2 regions of the Undibacterium sp. FW305-107 genome follow, and region 2 is predicted to be linked to the other one. Evidence: predicted binding sites of a transcription regulator. Region 2 holds the regulator's gene; the other holds the start of a gene.
What was found. The regulator FliA, encoded in region 2, starts transcription of late flagellar genes. The targets are predictions, from matches to a motif close to CTAAAGTTTNNNNNNNNNNNGCCGNTA.
Positions count from the first base shown of each region.

Region 1: fliD (flagellar filament capping protein FliD) is a predicted target of FliA. The motif match lies at 2,390-2,416, and genes of this name have one in related genera.

Region 1 is NZ_JBYTAV010000008.1:352,773-362,388, forward strand. Features, by position in the region: gene fliS (flagellar export chaperone FliS) at 1-299, opposite strand, end outside; gene fliD (flagellar filament capping protein FliD) at 342-2,354, opposite strand; gene AC3WQT_RS19570 (flagellar protein FlaG) at 2,471-2,854, opposite strand; gene AC3WQT_RS19575 (flagellin N-terminal helical domain-containing protein) at 2,954-4,441, opposite strand; gene AC3WQT_RS19580 (O-linked N-acetylglucosamine transferase, SPINDLY family protein) at 4,848-7,052, shown strand; gene rfbF (glucose-1-phosphate cytidylyltransferase) at 7,049-7,819, shown strand; gene rfbG (CDP-glucose 4,6-dehydratase) at 7,783-8,892, shown strand; gene AC3WQT_RS19595 (dTDP-4-dehydrorhamnose 3,5-epimerase family protein) at 8,889-9,467, shown strand; gene AC3WQT_RS19600 (methyltransferase domain-containing protein) at 9,464-9,616, shown strand, end outside.
Region 2 is NZ_JBYTAV010000008.1:87,305-96,920, reverse strand. Features, by position in the region: gene flgF (flagellar basal-body rod protein FlgF) at 1-309, opposite strand, end outside; gene flgE (flagellar hook protein FlgE) at 381-1,715, opposite strand; gene AC3WQT_RS18390 (flagellar hook assembly protein FlgD) at 1,790-2,464, opposite strand; gene flgC (flagellar basal body rod protein FlgC) at 2,486-2,890, opposite strand; gene flgB (flagellar basal body rod protein FlgB) at 2,896-3,300, opposite strand; gene flgA (flagellar basal body P-ring formation chaperone FlgA) at 3,483-4,211, shown strand; gene flgM (flagellar biosynthesis anti-sigma factor FlgM) at 4,340-4,645, shown strand; gene AC3WQT_RS18365 (flagella synthesis protein FlgN) at 4,647-5,138, shown strand; gene motD (flagellar motor protein MotD) at 5,200-6,051, opposite strand; gene AC3WQT_RS18355 (flagellar motor protein) at 6,105-6,845, opposite strand; gene AC3WQT_RS18350 (RNA polymerase sigma factor FliA) at 6,827-7,558, opposite strand; gene AC3WQT_RS18345 (MinD/ParA family ATP-binding protein) at 7,566-8,396, opposite strand; gene flhF (flagellar biosynthesis GTPase FlhF) at 8,389-9,616, opposite strand, start outside.

The DNA of each region.
Region 1 (9,616 bases), 270 kb from region 2:
AATAGCCTGGCCGTCATGTACTCGTACAATGAGTCCAGACTGACAGCAATTTCACCACCGGCTTTTTTATCCAGGCTGGCACGCAAGCCGTTTTCAATAATCGCTATTGCTTTTGAAATAGCCTGACCTTTGGAGGCGACATCTCCTGTACTCAAATGATGCACGGCATTTGAAATGGCAACTATGGCTCCATCAAACAGCATGACTATTAATTTGTGGGGACTGGCAGCAACAACGCCAGTCTCAATGCCAACTTTTGCATAGGCATTTGCGCCGCGCACTTGAGATGAGCCAAACATAGCGATTTATCCTCTCTGGTATTTTCTGATTGCTTACTGAATTTATTTCGTACTTGCAGTTAATGCTGCTAATTGCTGAGTAAGAAACGAACTCGTATTATTGAGGTTGCTTACAATTCTATCCAAAGCAGTAAATTGCGCACGATAACGCGCTTCTACATCGAATAAACGACTATTCAAAGTATCGCGTTGTTTGCCGATATCTTTGATACTTCTGTTAATGCCATCACTAGCGCTGGATATCGAGCCTGAAGTACCGACAACGGTAGAGAGCAGGGAAGATATCTGTGTTGCATAGCCTTTGGAGAAATTCAATGTCCCGCGAGCACCAATGGCACCGCCGCTAACCAATATCTTCAGCCCTTCAGTTGGCGTACTGGCCGCACCTGTCAGATATTGACCAACTCCAGATGCAGTGACGCCATTAATTTTACCTGCAACATCAACGCCAGCCGTTCCGGCCAGCGAGGTGCCAGTCAATGAAGCTGCGCCTGTTCCTGTGCCATCGGCCAGCGTGACGTTGGATGCACTGCCGTAGCGAGTGGATTGCAATTGCAGAAAACCACTGCCATTGATGGTTGCAACTACGGTCGAACCATTATCTTTGAATATTGAATTGCCATTGATCGACGTCTGTATCAAAGTGGCGAGTGCGGATGAGGTATATGAGCCGGCAGCCAGGGATACCGATGCGGTTTTACCATCCAGTGTGACATTGACTGTTGTGCTGGCTGCAATCGTTGTATTGCCGGTAGTCAGGTCAAGATTTCCCAGCAGACCACCTTGTGTGGCAATCGCGGAGACTTCAACAGCATAAGAACCTTGTTGCGAAGCGCTGGTTGAGCTGCTGTAGCTGATCAGGCTGTCTGTGGCTTTACCAACAGAGGCAAACAAACCGCTGATTTCACTGTAATTAGTGTTTAACGCACTCTGTAATTTACTTGAATCTATCGCCAGGGTGCCGTCTTTTTGAAAATTGATACCTATGCTGGCAAGCGTCGTGATATTACCACCCAGGCCATTCACACCTGCGGTCAGGGTAGAGCGAATCTGGCTTTGTACATTGCGGGCAGTCGAATCACCAATCAGGATGCCGCCTTTTTTGGTATTTGCATCATAGCCAGTCAGGTTCTTTAATGTGGACTGCAGATCGTTATAGCCTTTGACAAAGCCATTGATCGCGGACTGGATGCCACTGGTATTGGTGGTAAGTGTCAGTGAGGTTGTGCCAACCTTGCCAACATTGAGGGTGGTGCCCTGAATCGCACCAGTGACTGCATTGGAGGCACTGGAAATGGAAATGCCATTGACGGTCAGTGCGGCATTTTGCGCAGTCGTTGTTTCCGTCAGGTTTTGTGTACCGGCAGGGTCGTAATTTAGCAGGTTTTGAATCGCTGCATCACCGGTAGCACTGATTTTCAGGCTGGATGCAGCCCCTGTTTTACTGGAATTAAGCACCAGATGGTAAGGTGTTGCGCTGCCATCGCCAACGATAGTCGCATTGACACCCACATTGGCGGCATTGATCGCATCACGTATACCTTGCAGTGAATTATTGGCGCCATCAATAGTTACCGTGCCGGTTGCCTGACCAGCGTCCTGGGTAAATGTAGAGCCACTATAGACGCCATTGGTGGCGCTACCGCCGGTAATGGTGCCAAACTGGAAGCTGATGGTCGTGCTGGTTCCGCTACCGATGCTGGCTGTGGTACTGAGTTGACCTGCACTTGAAATAGTTTGCGCCTGGGCAAGCTTGCTGACGTTGATATTGTAGCTGCCCTGTGTGCTAACACTGGTCGTAGTTGCCGAGACTATCGAACTATCTCCAGAACTGGCAGTCAGTGTCTGGAAAGTCCCGAGATTGCTCAGGCCGGTCACATTCGATTGAAAAATGCCAAGCGCACTATTGAGTGAGCCGTAAGCGGACAGCTTTGCTTGAAAGCTGGCTTCTTTTTTGGCTAATGTAGTCAGGGGTTGGCTTTCAACCTGCATTAACTTTGTAATCAGGCCATTAACGTCAAGATTTGCGCCTATGCCTGTTGATTGTATGCCCACGTTATTCCCCCTTGTCAGACCGTACTGTACTAAATTATCGGCTAAGGCAAACTAGACTTTAGAGGGGAATTTACCTGCCAATTTAAAATTTAGCCCAAAAAGGCCATATTTGTGAATTATGCTTGCTGTTTAATTAATAGTCCCTGCAATTTATCGAGTGAGCGAGAAATTTCAAGAGCTTCTTCTGAGGGAATCTGACGCAATACTTCTTTGGTTTGCTGGTCAACAACTTTGACCACGACACGATTGCTGTGCTCTTCAACACTAAATTCCAGGTTCTGGGACAGTGCTTGGATCGTTTTGTTGATATCGTTGACTGCTTTCGTCACTTTCTCTACTTCGGGTGGGGAAGTAGCGGACGAAGTCGCTTTGACAGCATCAATGGTTTGGGTTACAGCAGCAGATGACTTGTGTACCGTAGCGCCAGCATCTGAAGCAGGTATGCGGTCATTGATCAGTTGTCCTGATTGAGAAGCACTCCCTATCGATCGGATGTCCATGATCTTTTCCTTCAAGAAAAATACCCCTGACCAAAAATTTGGTCAGGGGGACATGCTTTAAGCTTAAGTATAGACCTAATTTACATAAGCCTACTGTTATTAACCACGCAACAGGGCCAGAACACCGTTAGGCAAGGCATTTGCTTGAGCCAGAATCGCAGTACCGGCTTGTTGCAGAACCTGACCACGTGTCAGTGTAGCAGTTTCCTGAGCGAAGTCTGCATCACGGATACGGCTGCGGGATGCTGTCAAGTTTTCAGAGTTAGTGTTCAGGCTTTCGATCGCAGAAGAGAAACGATTCTGATAAGCACCCAGAGAAGCGCGGGAGCTATTGATCGATTGCAAGGCCGCATCAATGGTCGTCAGCGCGGCGGTGGCCCCGGCAGCAGTACCCAGATTCAGTGAGGATACACCAGCACCGACTGTTACTGTGGCAGAAGTGAAGCCACCTGTCAGATTGGCTGCTGTCAAACCAGTGCCAGTACCGTTAGCCAGAGTGATACCTGCAGAGCTGGTAGAAGTCAGGGACAGTGTCGATGTGCTGACATCAGTTGCGCCAGTTGCCGATACAGTAATACCTGTGTTGGCGGCGGCAGCAGCAGCATTTGTGCTGGCTGTTACAGTAACGTTGCGGCCATCAGCAGCAGCCAGTGCAACTGCACCAGTTGTTGTATTGAATGTAGCTGTAACACCTGTTTGTGTACTGATTGCATTAACCGCTGCAGCAACTTGAGCACCACGTTGAGCACCGGAAGTCGAAGCGCTCAAGGCACCCAGATTCACGCCGTTAATAGTGATGTCGCCGGAAGCAATCGCTGTTGCAGATGTGCTGGCTGTACCTGCAACTGTTGTGGAACCTACAGTCGCTGTAACGCCTGTGCTACCGCTGATCGCATTGATTGCTGCTGCTTTTGCGATACCGCTGCCTGTGGAGTTGGAGAAAGATACGCCGTCAGCAGCAGATGCGCCAACCTGGAAGCCGTTGATGGACAGGTCACCAGCAGCCAGAGCTGTTGTAGTAACTGCACCGGCACCGGCTACTGTAGTAGCGTAGCTGGAAGATGCACCAACACCCAAGGCGCTAGATTTTGCGCTGGAGATGGAAGCGATACTGATTTGGTCGTTTGCTGTACCGTTAGCACCAACTTGGAAAGTTTGTGCTGTGAAGCTACCGTCAAGCAGGTTCACGCCGTTGAAGTTAGTGTTGCTGGCAACGCGGTTAATTTCAGAGATCAACTGACTTGCTTCGTTGTTCAGAGCTGCACGATCAGAAACGCTGTTGGAGCCGTTGGCAGATTGTACGGCCAGATCACGGATACGTTGCAAGTTGGCACCGATTTGTTGCAGTGCGCCCTCAGCGGTTTGCGCCAGAGAGATACCGTCGTTTGCATTACGAGCAGCTTGATTCAAGCCGCCGATTTGTGAGGAAAGACGTTCGGAAATCGCCAGGCCAGCAGCATCGTCTTTTGCGCTATTGATACGCAAGCCAGAAGACAAACGTTGGAGGGACGTATTCAGAGCGGATTGAGATGTGCTCAAATTGCGTTGCGCATTCAGCGAAGCAATATTGGTATTAATGACAGCCATGGTGATTCTCCTTACCTAAGTTATACAATTTTGGCGTAGTAGCCTGAAACTTTGGTCTTTCGTGCTGACTATTGGACCGCCGTTGTAAAGGGTATCGGTAGAGACTAAAAAAGTTTTAGCGTGTTTCTGAAAATAAATCTTATTTTTTCTGCTCAAGTTTTTTTACTCTTTCCGCTTGTCGGCGCTTTTTTTAAATACTTTAGGGTCTAATTTGATTTAGTTTTCAGGCTTTATTTAACACATGGAAACAAAATCATTAGTTATAAAATAAGCCTGAGCATGATGGTTTCTGGTATTTTCCGATTTAAGCATGCAGTTTTATTCATTTTGCTTGGTTAATTTGTAAGCCAAATGAAGTAATTGTAAAAATAATTAATGATAAAAAAATCTTACCCAGGGACTGGTCATGGCAAAAACAGGTTTTGATGTGCGAAAAGCAATGCGCGAAGTTCATAAACTTTTTGATTCCGGCGCCCTGCTTGATGCAAAACAGGTTTGCCTGAATATCGTCAGGCATTTTCCACGACATGCTGAAGCTTTGTATGCGTTGGCCAGAATTGCTGGTGACACAAATGAGTGTGACGAAGCAATGGGCTATCTAAAACTGGCCTTCGACGTCATGCCACATTTCCCCGACAACAGGAAGATTGCTTTCGGCATATTTAATAAGTACTTATTGGCGAAGCAGTATGCTCAATTGGAAGAAGCTAGTTTGTGGTTGTCGTCTTATTTGCCACGCGATGGCATTGTTTGGGATTATCTTGGTGTCGCCAGAATAGAACAAACTAAATTCCCCCTGGCTTTTGAAGCCTTAAGCAAGGCAGTTACCCTGTTACCAAATAACCCCCATATTCTTGTGAATATGGGGAATGCGTTGATTTCTCTTGAACGCTGCGCTGACGCTATTGTTTATCTTGAAAAAGCATTGTTAATACAGCCAGATATGGTGGTGGGGCTTAATAATCTGGGTAATGCACTGCGCTTTATTGGTAAAACAGAAGAGGCGATAGCGAGTATATCGAAAGCAGTTCAATTGAATCCGGGCTTGCCTTACCTGTTTAATAATCTTGGTCTGGCTTATCGCGAGCATGGCATGTACAGCGTCGCCATTGAACAATACAGACATGCATTGCAGCTACAGCCTGACTTGGCACAGGTCTATCCTAACCTGATTGATGCACTGCGTCAGAACGGACAGGTGCAGGAATCCATAGAATGTGGCCAGCATGCCCTGACGATTACTCAGGATATACCTGAAATATGGGGTGCCTATGGCGATACCTTGCGCGAAGCGAATCATTTGGATGCAGCCATTGAAGCCTATATCAAGGCTCTTTCCTTCAAGCAGGATGCGCAATCATCGTTCAACCGGAAAATTTACACTAACCTGTTATTTTGCCTGAATTACCACCCTGATTTGACACCGGAAGTGATTTATAACGCCTACCATGAGTTTGATTTGCGTTTTACGGCACCACTCAAAACGACATGGAGGAAATTTGAAAATGCCCGTTTGCCAGGCAAGCGACTCAAAGTGGGGTATGTGACACAAGCTTTTTATAATCATGTTTGCAAGTATTTCCTTCTGCCATTGATAGAGGGGCATGACAAAGAGCAGGTTGAAATATATGCCTATGCAAATCCACCTTTCGAGGACGAGGTTACTAGCTATTATAAAAAGCAGGTAGACCATTGGGTTCCGACCCGGGATATGACCGATGACGTGCTTGCAGAGCGCATTCGTGCCGATGGCATCGATGTTCTGGTGGATGTGGCAGGGCATACCAACGGTAATCGCTTGCCGGTATTCGCACGCAAACCTGCGCCGGTTTCTTTACACTGGCTGGAATACGGCTACACAACCGGCTTGAGTGCTATTGATTATTACTTGACTGACAAGCCTACAATTACGGACAATTGCGCACATTTATTTTCTGAGAAAGTCTGGTGCCTGGATGGCCCTGCCTATGTTTACAGACCAGATACACGAAGGGCAGAGCTGACACCGTCACCTTTCGAAACAACCGGTTTGATCACCTTTGGCAGTTTGTCACGTTCTACCAGGATAAATCATCGTGTTGTACGTGTCTGGGCGACGATACTGGACGCAATGCCAAATTCGCAATTAATGATTAATAGTGGTGACTTTAAAGATCCGCAAGTACAAGAAGAAATGGCATCACGGTTCATGCGCTATGGCATAGACAGGTCGCGTTTGCATATAGGGTTCAGTACGCCATCCTGGGAGGTGCTGAAACATGTGGATATTAGCCTGGATTGCTTCCCGCATAATTCGGGAACGACCCTGCTGGAGTCTTTGTATATGGGCATTCCCTTTATCTCGCTGGCGGACAGGCCCTCAGTTGGCCGTATAGGTGCGAGTATTCTGACTGCAATCGGGCATGAAGAGTGGCAGGCTTATACTGAAGATGAATATGCGCAAAAAGCGATCATTCTTGCGCATGATCTGGATGGCTTGCGTAGTTTAAGGGCTGGTTTGCGTCAGGAAATGGAACAGTCATTACTCATGAACGAACCCGCTTTTGCCCGTTCAGTAGAAAAAGCTTACCGCCAGATGTGGCAAATTTATTGTGAAGGACATCAAGAGTGAAGGCAGTTATTTTAGCTGGTGGCCTGGGTACCCGTATTTCTGAGGAAACCCACCTCAAGCCTAAACCAATGATAGAGATTGGAGGGCATCCCATACTCTGGCACATCATGAAGTCGTATTCGGCGCATGGCGTGAATGAATTCGTTATTTGTTGTGGCTACAAGGGCTATTTGATCAAAGAGTATTTTGCCAATTATTTCTTGCACATGTCGGATGTAACCTTCGATATGCAAAATAATAGTATGGAAGTACACGAACACCATGCCGAACCCTGGAAAGTTACTCTGGTAGACACCGGAGAAGACACCATGACAGGGGGGCGCCTGAAGCGCGTCGCCCGTTACTTGCAGGGGGAGGAGGCATTTTGTTTTACCTATGGCGACGGGGTTGCGGATCTGGATATTGCTGCCTCTATCGCTTTTCATAAGCAGCATGGAAAGCTGGCTACAGTTACAGCGGTCCTCCCGCCTGGGCGTTATGGTGCACTTGAGCGTGATGGTAACCAGGTGGCGGGGTTTATCGAAAAACCTCGTGGTGATGGTGGTTGGATCAATGGCGGATATTTTGTGCTCTCTCCCAAAGTACTGGATTTCATCGAGAATGATAGTATTAGTTGGGAAGCTGCTCCTCTTGCTGAATTGGCACAACGTCAGGAGTTAATGGCCTTTGAGCATGGAGGATTCTGGCAACCCATGGATACTTTGCGCGAGAAAAATCTGCTGGAAGATTTGTGGCAATCCGGGAATGCACCGTGGCGAGTATGGTGAATCACACTCCAAAAATAGGCATGGTCGACACCGCGTTCTGGCGCGGGAGGCGTGTCTTGCTGACAGGGCATACCGGTTTCAAGGGGGCCTGGTTGGCACATTGGCTGGCCGGTATAGGCGCCACTGTACACGGCTTGGCTTTAGCGCCGACAACCCAACCCAGCCTGTTTGATTTGTTGAATATTAAAGACAAGATTCACAGCCACATTGGGGACATACGTGACTTTCATGCCGTCGCGGCAGCGGTGGATGCATGTCAGCCAGAGTTTGTATTCCATTTGGCAGCACAGGCATTGGTACGCGCAAGTTATCGTGAACCCCTGACGACGTTTGCCAGCAATATCATGGGCACAGCAAATGTGCTGGAGGCAATTCGCGGTCGTAGTGACGTAAAGATTGCACTGATTGTGACGACAGATAAAGTCTATCGCAATCTCGAACAGATGGCACCCTATCCAGAAACGGCTGAATTGGGCGGACATGATCCCTACAGTGCCAGCAAAGCTGCAGCAGAATTGGTATTGGCAAGCTATCGTGCTTCATTTTTAGCCGGGCAGGGTACTGCAGTACTGGCTGCCAGAGCCGGTAATGTGATTGGTGGCGGTGACTGGTCAGAGGATCGCTTATTGCCCGACGCAGTAAGGGCATGGCATAGTGGGCAAACTTTGCAGATTCGCCGTCCTGATTCTGTCAGACCATGGCAACACGTGCTGGAACCGCTTTCAGCATATCTTTGCCTTGCACAATATGCATATGTCAATCCTCAGGCCAGCCACGCGTGGAATATCGGCCCCGATGATGCTGCCAGTGTCAGAACCGTTGTTGAACTTGCACAGGCGGCCTACGGTCGCGGGCTGACTGAGTTTGCCACTGATATTACAGGTCCACATGAAGCAGGGTTATTGGCTTTGGATGCCAGCAAATTGAAGCAGACCTTAGGAATAGCACCACGCTGGAATCTGGAACAGGCGGTCAGTCGCAGCATGCACTGGTACCGTGATTTTGCGCTGGGACAGCAAGCTGAGATATTGTGCGATCACGATATTGCATCTTTCATGACAGGTAATGCATGATACAAAGTTCCGCTTCTGGTCGATTTGATTTTTTACCCACGCCTGTCGATGGCTTGTATTTGTTGCAAAGAAAAGTCTTGGGTGATCAGCGAGGTTATTTTCAGCGCATGTTTTGTGCAGAGGATTTGGCTGAATTGGGTTGGCATGAGCCAATCGCGCAAATTAATCATACGTATACATCATTAAAAGGATCAATTCGCGGCATGCACTTGCAATTACCTCCCAGTGCAGAAATGAAGTTAATCACCTGTATGAAAGGCGAGGTATGGGATGTTGCAATTGATTTGCGCGCTGCATCGGCCACTTTTTTAAAGTGGCACGCCGTATTGCTATCGCAAGCGAATCAGCGTTCGTTTTTAATACCTGCCGGTTTTGCCCATGGGTTTCAAACCATGTCGGATGACGTTGAGATGCTATATTGTCATAGTAAATCCTATGCACCTGTGAGTGAAATGGGATTAAATCCCTTTGATGCCCGGTTGGCAATAGAGTGGCCTTTGGGCTTGACCGGGATATCGGATAAGGATCGCAACTGGCCCATGTTAAGCAAAGAATTTCAAGGAGTTATTGTATGAAGTGCCGGCATTGCGCTCATGAATTGACGCAAACCTTTCTCGATCTGGGCTCAGCCCCGCCATCGAATGCCTATTTAAAACCCGAAGCGCTAAGCCAGGCTGAAACTTGGTTGCCTTTGAAATTGATGGTTTGTGACGCTTGTTGGCTG
Region 2 (9,616 bases):
GCCATGCCTGGTAAAAGCCTCGGAACCATCTGCCTTTTCCACCACCAGCCAACCCTTGCCCTGCACTGCCACGTCCAGTTCGCGGCCTGTATTTTGCATGGCACCGGTAGAAAAATCCGTACCTACCGTGGCATCCACCACGAAAGCACGGGTAGGCAAGCCATCACTCTTGACTGGCACAGCACGGAATGAATCCAGTTGCGCCCTAAAGCCCGTAGTCGTGACATTCGCCAGATTATGCGAGACGGTAGCCTGCTGCTCAAGGATATGCTTGGCACCGGTCATCGCGGTATATACCAGTCTATCCATGAGCTACTCCTGTTTGTCTGAGATTTAAAACACGCATATCAATTCAGCTAAAAAACTTCACCACTTCACCATTAACGCAGGTTGACCAGTGTTTGCATAACCTGATCCTGCGTCTTGATGGTTTGTGCATTGGCCTGGTAGACACGCTGGGCGGTGATCATGTTCACCAACTCACCTGTTAAATCAGTATTTGAATCCTCTGTCGCAGATGAAGTCAAAGTTCCCAGGGCACCAGAATTTGGTGGCCCAACCAGGGCATTGCCAGAAGTTGCGGTTTCTATCCACTGATTATCACCAGTTGATTGCAAACCATTTGGATTGGTGAAATTGGCCAACACTACTTGCGCCAGAACAGCTGTTTTACCATTGGTATAACTACCGACGATAGTGCCATCTTTAGCCGTATTGAACTTTGCCAGCTTGCCGGATGCATAACCGTCCTGGGTGTTTTTACTAACGCTGAAATCCGAACCAAATTGTGTAGTACCAGTGAAATCGTATTTGATATCAAGCGTCGTATTAATCGGCGTCACCGCACCAGTACTGACTGGCACTGTCAAGGTAGTTGCACGCGGATCTGTGGCAGAGAACTGCGGTGTTACCGCACTCAACCTGCCAAGGTTATCAAAGCCAAGACGGGTAATGGAGTTGGCCGTCGCACCCGCGCCAGCGATCAGGACACCATCAACAGTGGCAAACACGTCCCACTCAATCGTGACAGGCGCAGTAGGTGGCGTCGCAATATTGTCTACCTTGACAAAAAATGACTGAACAACGTGTGAGTTACCCAAGCTGTCAAACACAGCAAGGGAAGTGGAACTGTTATAAGTAGTCGGATCAGTCGCACTAAAAGCGATAGGTGTAATGACAGGCGGAATCGTAGCTGGCAATTGCGTACCAGGAACAAGTTTGCGCGAATCCAGATTCATGACCGCATTGATCAGCGTTGACTGTGCAGGCGGAATATCTGCAGTATTGATGTTGATGGGAGCAGCAGCACCCGTAGACAGTACGCCTGCGGCATTGGCTACATAGCCCGTCAATTGCGCACCCTGCGCATTGACGATATTGCCAAGTTTATCCAGTTGGAACTGACCGTTACGTGTATAGGTGACAGCACCATTGGTCGACATGCGGAAGAAGCCGCCGCCATTAATTGCGATATCGAGGGGATTATTCGTCGTCGAGATATTACCCTGCGTGAATTGCTGCACGACACCCGATACTTTAGTACCAATACCCACAGTACCTGCAGAAGAGCCATTAAGTGAATTGGCATAGACATCGGCAAATTGCGTCTGTCCTTGCTTGAAACCCACGGTGCTGGCATTGGCAATATTATTACCAATCACATCCAGGGATTTGGAAGCAGCGTTAAGTCCACTCAGTCCTTGTTGAAAACCCATGATATTTCTCCCTTACTTAGGCTAGTTCGTCGTTACGCATTACTACAGGATTTGATACAGGATTACTCCAAGGATCAATAAATTTGTCTTACGTCATTCATACTGACATCACCAATATTTGGCAGGCTGAGCTTCAAGCCCTGAGAGCTTGAGGTAATGCTCGATACCACACCAAATGCCAGACTGGTCGCATCCAGTTTTTTGTCTGCCGCATTGGCGACAAACTCGAATTTATAGGCGCCATTGGCGGCTGTCGTACCAGCGTCGGTTTTACCATCCCAGGTCAGGGTATTCACACCTTGCGGCAAGGCACCCAGAGTCATTTTTCTGACAATCACGTCCGAGCTGTCACGTATCACCACTTCAACATTGCTGGCAGCCTGCGGCAATTCAACGCCGTAAATACCCTTGCCTTCCGTGACTATCATGGAATTGCCTGGTGCGATCACGCCGTGGCCTATCATGCTGGCGGCCTGCAGGTTTTGTCCGCTCTGGAAACTGGCGCTCAGGGCAGTCACCGATGCATTCAACTTATCGATACCAGAAACTGTAGACAATTGCGCCAATTGACTGGTCACCTGGGCATTGTCCATAGGGTTCAATGGGTCCTGGTTCTTGAGCTGGGTTACCAGCAAAGTCATGAAGGTGTTTTTGGCATCTTCTGTCGAATTTGCCGAGGCTTTTGCCCCGTTCATTGTCGCCAGCAATGCTGGATCAACGGTACTGCTTTGTACGCCACTGGTAGCCATGATCTATTCCTTCAAGAAATCTTATTGCCCTAAAGTCAAGGTCTTCAGCAACATGGTTTTTGCTGCATTCATGACTTCTACATTGTTTTGATATGAACGTGATGCCGAAATCATATTCACCATTTCTTCCACCACATTCACATTTGGCATGGCGACATAACCCTTTTCATCCGCCATCGGGTGTTTTGGGTCATACATCAGTTTAGGCGGATTAGTATCTTCTACAACCTCATTTACCTTGACGGCGGTAGACGCAGTGCCTGCCACGGGCACTGCACTGAAAACCACCTGCTTGGCTTTATATGGCGTACCGTCTGAACTGGTGACACTGTCGGCATTGGCCAGATTGCTGGTTACCACATTCAGGCGCTGTGACTGCGCACTCATGGCTGATCCGGCAACATTGAAGACATTAAAGAGTGACATGATGATTATCCTTGTATCGCTGCCAACATATTCTTGATCTGCATATTGATAATGGTCAGGCTGGCTTCATAACGCAGGGCATTGTCGGTAAACTGATTACGCTCCACATCCATATCAACAGTATTACCATCGACGCTACCTTGTACTGTGGGGCGGTATTGTGGCGTCATGCCTGCTACGCTACCCGGTGTGTCGATGTGCTGGGCTGCGGTCTTGCTCAAGGCTGTCGGTGACTGGTTCAGGTTTTGCCCCAGGGCATGGCTGAGTGCGCTGGAGAAATCAATATCCTTCGCCTTGTAATTAGGTGTGTCAGCATTGGCAATATTGGATGCCAGCAATTGCTGACGCTGCCCCCGGACTGACAAGGCAGTCTCGTGGAATTTCAAAAAGTCATCTAATCTGCCAACCATCTTTCTCTCCTCTGCCACTGTGCTTTACTCATAAGGCACACAAGGGTTTTCTATACCTTGCATCTTATTCGCCACAGGACAAGTTTGATCAGGCAAGCAGAAAGGGAAAAGCCCGTTTATTCAAGCATTCAAAAAAGCCTGTGAATCCTAAAATAGAGTTCAGAACAATCCAGGCAGGAAACATGATGAAAGCCGCAAAGAAATTAAGCAGAATCGTCAGCAAGCAAGTTTTGACACTATCGCTGCTCGGCTTCACATGCCTTGGTCAGGCGGCACCTGCAACCCAGGCCCAGGACACTGCACAGTTGCGCCAGATTGCACTGGACTTTTTGACACTACAGGCATCAGGCCTGAGCAATGAAGTAGTGGTGAGCGTGGGTGAGGTTGATAAACGACTCAACTTGCAGGCTTGCGATAATCCCAATCCCTATCTATTGCCAGGCAGCAAGCCATGGGGCAAAGTGACCCTGGCGATACGCTGTACTGCACCTGCCCCCTGGCTGGTTTATCTGCAGGCAAATGTACAAGTCACGGCGGATTATTATGTTGCAGCCAACGCCCTTACTCATGGGCAAGTCATTTCACTAAACGATTTAAGCAAGCAAAGAGGCGATATCTCAAAATTGCCAGCCGGTGTCATCACTGCTCCTGAGCAAGCGATCGGTAAAAGCATGCAGGTTTCCATGGCCTCTGGCAGCGTCATGCGTCTGGATGCCTTGAAGAGTCCTGCCGTAGTTCAACAGGGACAATCTGTGCGGGTAGTCAGCAATGGGCCTGGTTTCCAAGTAGCAACAGATGCCATTGCGCTCAATAACGCAGCAGATGGGCAGATTGCCAAGGCCAAAACCAGCTCTGGACAAACCGTCAGCGGTGTTGCCAAGAATGGTGGCATTATAGAAATAGTTTACTGATAGCAAGATATTTAGCCTATAGAATTAAATGTATGCAATATTTTTTCACAGTAAGGTTAAAGTTTAAAATTACACAGCCGATAAACTGGATGTAGATGTTTGTAAGTCCCACACTAGAGGGTATCGCTGTGAAAATTGATGACGCACTGAATAAGACCGCGGGGCTACCAGTAAGCCCGCAACAGGCTCGCACGGAAAAACCCGCGGAAACTGCGGCACCCGTGACGAATTCGTCGAAAGTACAAATTTCGACCCTGTCCACACAGTTGCAAGCCTTGCAAAGTACGCAGGCCAGCAATGCTGTGTTTGAGACGAAGAAGGTGGAAGCGATCAAGCTGGCCATTTCCGAAGGACGCTTTCAGGTGAATTCGGAAAAAGTCGCTGATGGGCTTCTGGAAACAGTTAAAGATTTGCTCAACGCCAGAAAACGCTAAAATGAACGCAACAAGTTCCGGACACGCTGCCATTCAACAATGCCTGCAGGAAGAAGTGAGCGTCATGTCGTCGCTCGCCGAGTTGCTTAAGCAAGAGCAATCTGCACTGGTTGAAAGCGATATTGTCCAGCTCAATGACTTTACCCAGAGCAAGGGACAACTTGTAGTCAAAATGACGGAACTGGAAAAAAAGCGTAACAGCTTTTTGAGTGAACTTGGATTTAACGCTGATATTGACGGCATGCAAGCTTATTTGCAGCAAGCCGACGATGCCCAGACTGTCGCCAAACACTGGGATGCGCTACTACAACTGACTGTGCAAGCCAAAGAAGATAATCGCACCAACGGTTCACTGATTAACCGTCGATTGTCGCTGAATCAGGCAACCTTAAATCTGCTGCAACAAAATACAAATCAGGCTGGGTCCATGTATGGCCCAAATGGTCAATCGACTGTCAAAAGCACGCCAGGTAAAGGCTATATCGCCACCTAAGACTGACGTGACACTTTGTCATGCGTCTGTCCTCGCCCTTTCCGGGCAAACCTCAACGAATTTAAGGCCTCACCGCAGTTTGAGGCAAGGAAGCTGCGGCTGGCCTTGCAGCTTGTGCGGGCAATGATGTTGCAGCAGGCGCAGATGCTGGCACTAAAGGCACTTCTACTACGGGCTCTGGCAAGACTGCCAGTATGGTGACAGATACACGCCGGTTCCTGGCTCTCCCTTCTGGTGTCTCATTGTCGCTCACTGGTAATTTCGCCCCCTGCCCTACTGCTGTCACCCGGTTTTCATCGACACCGTTCTCTGTGAGCAAACGGGCAACGGTACTGGCTCGTACGGCAGACAATTCCCAGTTAGAGGGGAAAATAGAGTTTTTGATAGGCAGATTATCGGTATGGCCTTCTACCTGTATCGCATGGGTATCGATCTTGAGAACACCGGCAATGGCTTTCAGCGCCTGTATGGAATCGATATTCAGACGCGCATCACCCGGTGCAAACAAAAGGCTGGCATTAATTTCTATGGTGATACCACGGCTGGTCTGGGTCACCCTCACCTTGCCTTCGCGCACCAAAGGCTCCAGCACGGTCAGGATGTCCTTGGCCATGGTGGTCATTTGCGCTCTCTCCTTGCGCAAGCCTTCGCTGATGCGGTTTTTGACCAGCGGCAAAGGATCAAGTTTGATTTTTTGCTCAACTGGCGCGTCAACAGGCTTGGGATTAACCGTCATAACCTTGCCAAATGCACCAGTCAGCGAATTTGACAAGACCCGGTACTTGCCCTCATTCAGCGAGGATATCGCATACATGACGACAAAAAAAGCAAACAGCAAGGTAATAAAATCCGCGTAAGAAACCAGCCACCTCTCATGGTTTTCTGGTTCTTCGTGGTATTTTTTTCTTGCCATAAGTATATTTTCTCAGTCTAGCCTTAGTCTGGCATTACCTGGTAGCCTTACCGTCAGTTGCGATGATTGGTCAGTCTTTCTTCCACCACACGCGGGCTGTCGCCCAAAGCGATGCTATAAAAAATATCAGACAACATTTCACGCCGCGTCACTTCTCGGCCTATGATTTCTTTCAGCTTATGGCTGACTGGCAAGAACAATAAGTTGGCCATGCCCACACCATAGATCGTGGCAACAAAGGCAACAGCAATACCACCACCAAGTTTGGATGGATCACTAAGGTTTTCCATCACGTGTATCAACCCCAGCACGGCACCCAGGATACCTATGGTCGGGGAATAACCACCTGCTGCTTCCCAAATTTTAGCGGCCTGGCGCTGCTCCATTTCATAGAGCGATATATCGACATCAAGTATGTCTTTCAGGCGTATCGGGTCTATGCCATCAATCACCAGACGCAGGCCCTTGCCTATGAAGGGATCGGTCGAAGCGTTCATATAACGCTCCAGACTCAGAAAACCTTCGCGTCTGGCGACCACGCTCCAGATCAGCGCATCCGCGACATTTTTTTTGCTGCTGTCCGGCGGTTCAGACACCACCCAGCGCAGCATGCGCACACCGCGCATAAAGGTATTGAGCCTGCTTTGCAACAGCACTGCACCCAGGGTACCAATCACCACAATCACAAAAGCAGCAGGTTGCACCAGCGAAGACAGGCGCCCACCTTCAATCAACTGTCCGCTGACGATGCCTAACACCACCAGTATCAAACCAACTATGCTAGCCCAGTCCACGCTTTCTCCCTTAAGTATGCCCTGAGCCTGGCCACAGCCTGACTATGTAATTGTGAGACGCGTGATTCTGACACCCCCATCACGGCACCGATTTCTTTAAGATTTAATTCCTGCTCATAGTACAGACCCATGAGCAGTTTCTCTCGCTCTGGCAGACTGTCTATCGCGCCGATGACAGCATCGCGGAAGTCGTCATTCAGCAAATCCTGTAGCGGATCGCCAGAAAAATCCGAGCAATAATGATCGAGAAAATGTTCCTTGGTATCTGAATCATGAAAGTCTTCGTAGTACACGAGTTGATGCCCGCCACTGTCAGTGAGCAGGTTCTGGTACTCTTCCAGGCTGAGCTTGAGCGACTTCGCCACTTCGGTTTCCAGTGGTGGTCGCCCCAGCTTTTGCTGCAACACATTCATGGCATTTTCTATCTTGCGCATGTTCTGGCGCACGCCACGCGGCAACCAGTCACTACTGCGCAATTCATCCAGCATGGCACCCCGTATGCGTTGCACCGCATAGGTTTCAAACTGTGCTCCATGGGTGTCTTCATAGCGGTTAACGGCATCCAGCAGGCCTATCATACCGGCCTGCACAAGATCGTCTACCTCCACACTGGGAGGCAGGCGCGCCTTCAACTGGTAAGCCAGACGCTTGACCAGGGGCGCATGCTCCCTTAAAAGGAAGTTTTTATCTGATTTTCCGCTAGCGGTGTACATTTTTTGATTACATTCCGAGACCGACACCCAGCTCAGGGACTCCCTCTAAACATAATGTGGAACGCGCGGTCTTCGCCAATTGTTCAGCCAGCCGGGAGAATGCCAGCGAAGCAAGGGCTTTAGGAAAAGCATCAATCACAGAGCGTCCCAAATGTGCAGCCTTTCTTACATGTTCATCTTCCGGCACATTGCCGACGTAGTGCAGTGGCACTGCCAGATAACGGCTGGCCGCCTGCGCCATATTTGTATAAATCAATCTCGCCTCTTTTTCCGATGCACCGGACACTAAAATACCATAACCACGCCTGCCAAGCCGATTGCTCACTCGCTTGATCAGGCCATAAGCAGCCTTGATCATGTCGGGATCAGCTGAAACCTGTATTACTAGTTCGCTGTCGTCCAGCGTCGCCAACGGAAAACTGTCATCCAGATTGATCTCGCTATCCACGATGACCAGATCAGCACGGTTCGCCGCCACATCAAACACTTTGGACAATTGCCGCGTATTTTCTGGCGGCAGCCATGCATGGCGCGCCAACATCGTCACCGACAAGCCGGAAGCAACCAATTTCACTGCTTCCTTCATTGTACGCTGTTGTTTCGCTACATCCAATAAGGTCTGATCAAGGTTGGCATTCAACCATGCGCCAACACTATTCTCTGATGAACGAGCGTCCACCATCAACACCTGGTTACCCTGACGTGCCAGCGACACCCCCAGATTGACCAGCATGCCGCTTTTTTCATCTTCCCTCAATGCTGACAAAAAGGTAAACACTCTTGGTTTTGGCCCAGCCAGCATGCGGCGCAGGCCTTCAGCCTGATCGAAACTAGCCAAGGGACACCTCCTGACCAGCACGTCCTGATGCCTGTGCAGCCGTGACTGCACCAGCCATCAGCAGAGGCAATTCTTCATCGAGATAACGGAAAGCGGCCGTTTCGCGCTTGAGTTTGAAAGCACGGTCTATCAGATACAGCTTGTTGGCAATATGCAGGTCTTCCGGCACACGCTGGCCACTGGCAACGTAATACACCATAAGCTTCTGGCGTATCGCAATATCGAGTGCGCCACCTATCGTCGCTGCCTCATCGAGCTTGGTCAAAATGCAACCTGCCAGACCATTCCCCTGATAAGCACGCACCACTTCACTCAAGGTTTCACCTGTCGATGTCGCATTCAGGCACAGCAAGCGCTTCACCGGAGTGTCTGTTCCTGACAACATCGCCACTTGCTCAGTCACCATTTTGTCGCGCTGACTGACACCGACTGTATCGATCAGCACCGTATGCTTGTTCTTGAGCTCGGACAAGGCAATGCGCAAATCAGCCTCATCCTTGACGGCATGCACCATCACACCCAGGATTTTGCCGTAGATACGCAATTGTTCAAAGCCGCCGATACGATAACCATCTGTAGTAATCAATGCCAGCTTGGAGGGGCCATGGCGCATGACGCAACGAGCAGCCAGCTTGGCCGTAGTCGTAGTCTTGCCTACACCTGTAGGGCCGACCAGGGCATACACGCCGCCCTTTTCCAGCATTTCATTTTCATTATCGATAGTGGACAGATTGCGTACCAGCACATTCTTGATCCAGTCCAGGCCATTCTCAACCTTGCCAGTTTCTGGCAGTTTTTCTACCAGATAGCGGGACAGGCTGGCGCTAAAGCCAGTAGCCAGCAATTCACGCAGGATTTCTGCTTTTTGCGGCTGGCGTTTTTGCGTCTGCGTCCATGATATCTCTGCCAGTTGCGATTCCAGCATACTGCGCATGGAGCGTATTTCTGACATCACATCATTGAGTTCATTGGCGCTCACCGGCGCTTCGATTTCACTGGTGAAAGCAGATGCGCTGGTCACAGACTTGAAAGTCGGCACACTTGCAGGCGCGTCCATGGAGCGTTCAAAAGCACGCGGCCTGATGACAGCATCCTCTGGCTGGAAACGCGGCGCAAAGCGCGGCACTTCAGGTACCGGTGCCTCATCACTGGAAGCTGGCTCAATGGCGCTGATGGCTTCATCGGCCATCGCCAGAATCTCCACCTTGCCGCCCACATTA